2 regions of the Streptomyces sp. NPDC006458 genome follow, and region 2 is predicted to be linked to the other one. Evidence: riboswitches for the same ligand, from Rfam matches in the RefSeq annotation. Region 2 holds a riboswitch; the other holds the start of a gene.
The links. Region 2 has a riboswitch for glycine ahead of gcvP (aminomethyl-transferring glycine dehydrogenase). Riboswitches for the same ligand answer to the same signal wherever they lie in the genome.
Positions count from the first base shown of each region.

Region 1: another riboswitch for glycine. It lies ahead of gcvT (glycine cleavage system aminomethyltransferase GcvT); the one in region 2 lies ahead of gcvP (aminomethyl-transferring glycine dehydrogenase).

Region 1 covers NZ_JBEXPR010000033.1:33,213-35,393, reverse strand. The annotation lists gene ABZZ79_RS33215 (AAA family ATPase) at 94-768, opposite strand; glycine riboswitch at 941-1,034, shown strand; gene gcvT (glycine cleavage system aminomethyltransferase GcvT) at 1,210-2,181, shown strand, end outside.
Region 2 covers NZ_JBEXPR010000012.1:10,569-12,749, reverse strand. The annotation lists gene gcvP (aminomethyl-transferring glycine dehydrogenase) at 1-957, opposite strand, end outside; glycine riboswitch at 1,134-1,229, opposite strand; gene ABZZ79_RS17800 (PRC-barrel domain-containing protein) at 1,344-1,718, shown strand; gene ABZZ79_RS17795 (DNA polymerase IV) at 2,161-2,181, opposite strand, start outside.

The sequences.
Region 1 (2,181 bases), on a different contig from region 2:
GGCGGCCTCCCGGCCCGTGAAGCCGGTGTGCCGGCCCTTGAAGCCCGCCTCCCGGCCCGTGAAGCCGGTGTGCCGGCCCGTGAAGCCGGTTTGTCAGCCCGTGAAGCGGATCCGGCGCAGGGCGTCCGCCGCGTCCCGGTCGAGGAGGACGGCCGAGCCGCAGCCGCCGGGCAGTTCGCCGCGCTCGACACGGCGCAGCAGGCGCGCGGCGGCGCCGCGGTGGCGGCGGAAGGCGTAGCGCGAGACACCGCGGCCGCGCTCGCGCTGGCCGGCCAGGGCCTGCTCGGGGGTGACGTCGAGGAGCAGCAGATGCAGGGTGCCGCCGCGGCGGCGGGCCGCCCGGGACAGCCAGCCGCGCACCCAGGCCTGGGTGCCGCAGTCGTGCACGACGACGCCCCCGCCGGTGCGCAGGGCGCGGTGCAGTCCGGCGTAGTGGGCGAGGCGGACGAGCGGGCGGTAGACGGCGTACGGCAGGAAGCGGGGTGCGCGGGCGTCGAAGCGGTCGCGGGTGTCCTGGGAGTCGATGCGGGCGCCGGGCACGGTGCGCCGCATGAGGGTGGACTTGCCGCTGCCGGGCAGCCCGGTGATCACGACGAGGTCGGCGGGGCCGAAGTGCAGGGCGCGCGGGCTGCGGCCGGAGCGCTCGCGCAGGTCGCGGACGACGGGCGCGGAGTGTGCGGGGCAGGCGTCCCGGGCCGGGGCGCCGTGCTGTGCGGGCAGCGCGAGGGCCTGGCTCGTGGCGTACGGCGTGGTCCTGTCCACCGTGATCGTCCTCCCCTGGGGCGGGTCACGAGACCCTTGCCCATCGAGTGTAAAGAGACGGTAATGCGGTACGCCTCCGGATTTCGCGTGCGTACTGCCACAGCCCGGTTACAGATGCGGCCTGCCGTGCTCGGCCGATGCGTGCAATGATGGGCTCGCCAACTGCATACCGGCCGTTTGAATCCGCGCGGGAGAGTCCCCAGTCCGACTGGGGCGCCGAAGGAGCAAGTCCCTCCCTTGAATCTCTCAGGCCCCGTTACCGCGCGGGCGAGGCACATCTGAAAAGCGGGCCGCTGCCAGCAGTGGTCCCACCCAAGGTGCAAGCCATGTCCTTCCCCTGCGTCGTTGTACGTATGTGTACGGACGGTCATGGCGAACCTCTCAGGTTCCGATGACAGATGGGGAGGAATGACCTCGCCTGTCGTGTACTTGGGAGACGACCGACCGATGAGCAGTACCGAACTCCGGCTTACCGCGCTCGACGCCCTGCATCGCTCGCTGGGCGCGACGATGACCGATTTCGCCGGCTGGGACATGCCGCTGCGCTACGGCTCCGAACGCGACGAGCACAACGCCGTGCGCACCAGGGCCGGGCTCTTCGACCTCTCGCACATGGGCGAGATCACCGTCACCGGCCCTCAGGCCGCGGCTCTGCTGAACCACGCGCTCGTCGGCAACATCGCCGCGGTGGGTGTCGGCCGGGCCCGCTACACCATGATCTGCCGGGCCGACGGCGGCATCCTGGACGACCTGATCGTCTACCGGCTGGGCGAGACCGAGTACATGGTCGTCGCCAATGCCTCCAACGCTCAGGTGGTGCTGGACGCGCTGACCGAGCGCGCGGACGGCTTCGACGCCGAGGTCCGCGACGACCGTGACGCGTACGCGCTGATCGCCGTCCAGGGCCCGGAGTCCCCAGGCATCCTGAAGTCGCTGACGGACGCCGACCTGGACGGCCTGAAGTACTACGCCGGTCTGCCCGGCACGGTCGCGGGCGTCCCGGCGCTGATCGCGCGCACCGGCTACACCGGCGAGGACGGCTTCGAGCTGTTCGTGAAGCCGGAGCACGCCGTGCGGCTGTGGCAGGCGCTGACCGAGGCGGGCGAGGGCGTCGGTCTGATCCCGTGCGGTCTGTCCTGCCGGGACACGCTGCGCCTGGAGGCGGGCATGCCGCTGTACGGGCACGAGCTGACCACGTCGCTCACCCCCTTCGACGCCGGGCTCGGCCGCGTGGTCAAGTTCGAGAAGGAGGGCGACTTCGTCGGCCGCGAGGCGCTGGCCGAGGCCGCCGCCCGCGCGGAGCAGAACCCGCCGCGTGTGCTGGTCGGTCTGGTCGCCGAGGGCCGCCGGGTGCCGCGCGCCGGGTTCGCCGTGGTCGCGGGCGGCGAGGTGATCGGGGAGGTCACCTCCGGCGCCCCC
Region 2 (2,181 bases):
CGCCTTGTTCCCGTCCGCGTCCACGGACACGCCCACGAGCCGGCCGGGCAGGCTGCGCGCGAACTTCTCGTGCACGGCCATGTAGCCGGCGTGCGGTCCGCCGAAGCCCATCGGCACACCGAAGCGCTGCGTCGTGCCGACCGCGATGTCCGCGCCCAGCTCGCCCGGCGACTTCAGCAGCGTCAGCGCGAGCAGGTCGGCGGCGACGGTCACCAGCGCGCCGAGCTCATGAGCCTGGTCGATGAGCGGCTTGATGTCCCGGACGGCACCGGAGGCACCCGGGTACTGGACCAGTACACCGTTGATCTCGCGCCCGGCGACCTCGGCCGGGATGCCCTCGCCCAGGTCGGCGACGACGACCTCGACACCGGTCGGCTCGGCGCGGGTCTCGATCACGGCGATCGTCTGCGGCAGCGCGTCCGCGTCGACGAGGAAGAGGCCCTTCTTGTTCTTGCCCATGCGCCGGGACAGCGCCATGGCCTCGGCGGCCGCGGTGCCCTCGTCGAGCAGGGAGGCGCCGGAGGTCGGCAGCCCAGTCAGCTCGGCGACCATGGTCTGGAAGTTCAGCAGCGCCTCCAGGCGGCCCTGCGAGATCTCCGGCTGGTACGGCGTGTACGCGGTGTACCAGGCCGGGTTCTCCATGACGTTGCGCAGGATCACCGGCGGCGTGAAGGTGCCGTAGTAGCCGAGACCGATCATCGAGCCGAGGACCTGGTTGCGGTCGGCCAGCGAGCGCAGCTCGGCGAGCACCTCGGCCTCGGTACGCGCGCCCGGCAGGTCCAGGGCGTCGGCGTTCTTGATCACATCCGGTACCGCGGCGGCGGTGAGCTCGTCGAGCGAGCCATAGCCGACCTGCGCGAGCATCTTGGCCCGCGCCTCCTGGTCGGGCCCGATGTGGCGCTGCTCGAAGGGGATGCCCTGTTCGAGCTCGGAGAGCGGCGTGCGCTGGGCGGTCATTGCGGAGGCCTCCTGGTCTGACGCGACCTTCGAGGGGTACCACGGCGCTGGTACCCCGACGGCCTCCCCCTCTGTCATCTCAACCTGAGAGCTTCACCGGGTGGCCCGAGGGCACCCGGCTTTCACCGTCGGTGAGAGCGGAAGCCGTGAACACCCGCCCTGCTTTCCAGAGTGGCCTCATCCGTGCGGTACGTGGGCCTGAGAGATTCCGGGGAGGATTTGCTCCTTCGGCGCCTCCGGTGATCACCGGAGGACTCTCCCGCACGGGGTCAGCAGCCATCTGCAAGCCTACCAGCGAGGTTCGCCTCCGGGCCTTCGAGTGGCCGGGCTCACCAATGTGCTCTTTCGTAGTGCTTACGGATGAGTTCCGACCAAGTGGAGGGCTCGTGCAGACCGACATCGATCCGCGCAATCTGATCGGCCGCAAGGCTTTCGACCGCGACGGCACGAAGATCGGCACGATCGACGAGGTGTACCTCGACGACGCGACCGGCGTGCCGGAATGGGCGGCCATACGCACCGGCCTGTTCTCCAGGGACGCCTTCGTCCCCCTGGAGCCCAGCGAACTGATCGAGGGCACACTCCACGTCCCCTTCGAGCGAGCCTTGATCAAGGATGCACCCGACTTCGGCGTGGGCCGCCATCTCTCCCCCGAACAGGAACTCCAGCTCTACCACCACTACGGCCTGGATGTGGCCCCGCCTCCACCACTTCCCGACCGGGACTTCGGAAACGTGGCGGGCAAGGAGGAGCCCCACTGAAGCGACCCCCTCCTGCCGCCCTCCGGCGGGCACGCCCCGGACCGCGCCCCGCGCGACTATGGGATGGGTGGGCCCGGCCCGGCTGCCCCTCGCGCCGCACGGACAGGGCGGGGGCGGCCTTTCGGCAGGGCTGAGTGCGGCGACGACCCATGATCCTTGCGACGCGGACTCGCACGGGCCGGCCTCGGACGAGGCTGTCGCGCCATACGCCAGCGTTCGGTGGCCGCCGCCGCGTTCCCCTCGCTCCTGCCGGGTGCGCAGCCGACCTCCAGGGGCGCGGGAACTGCGCGACCAGCCCCGTACGGCCCGCAGTCGAGGTCCCATGTCGCGCGGAGGGAGGCGACACGGCCGACGCCCGAGGCGCACGGGACGCCGAACGCCTTCCGCCCAGCTCGGCAGGACCCCGCCCTCCGCCCGGGCCGCCAAGCGTCCCCGCCCAGCCTTAGACCGCCGCAGCCCCCGG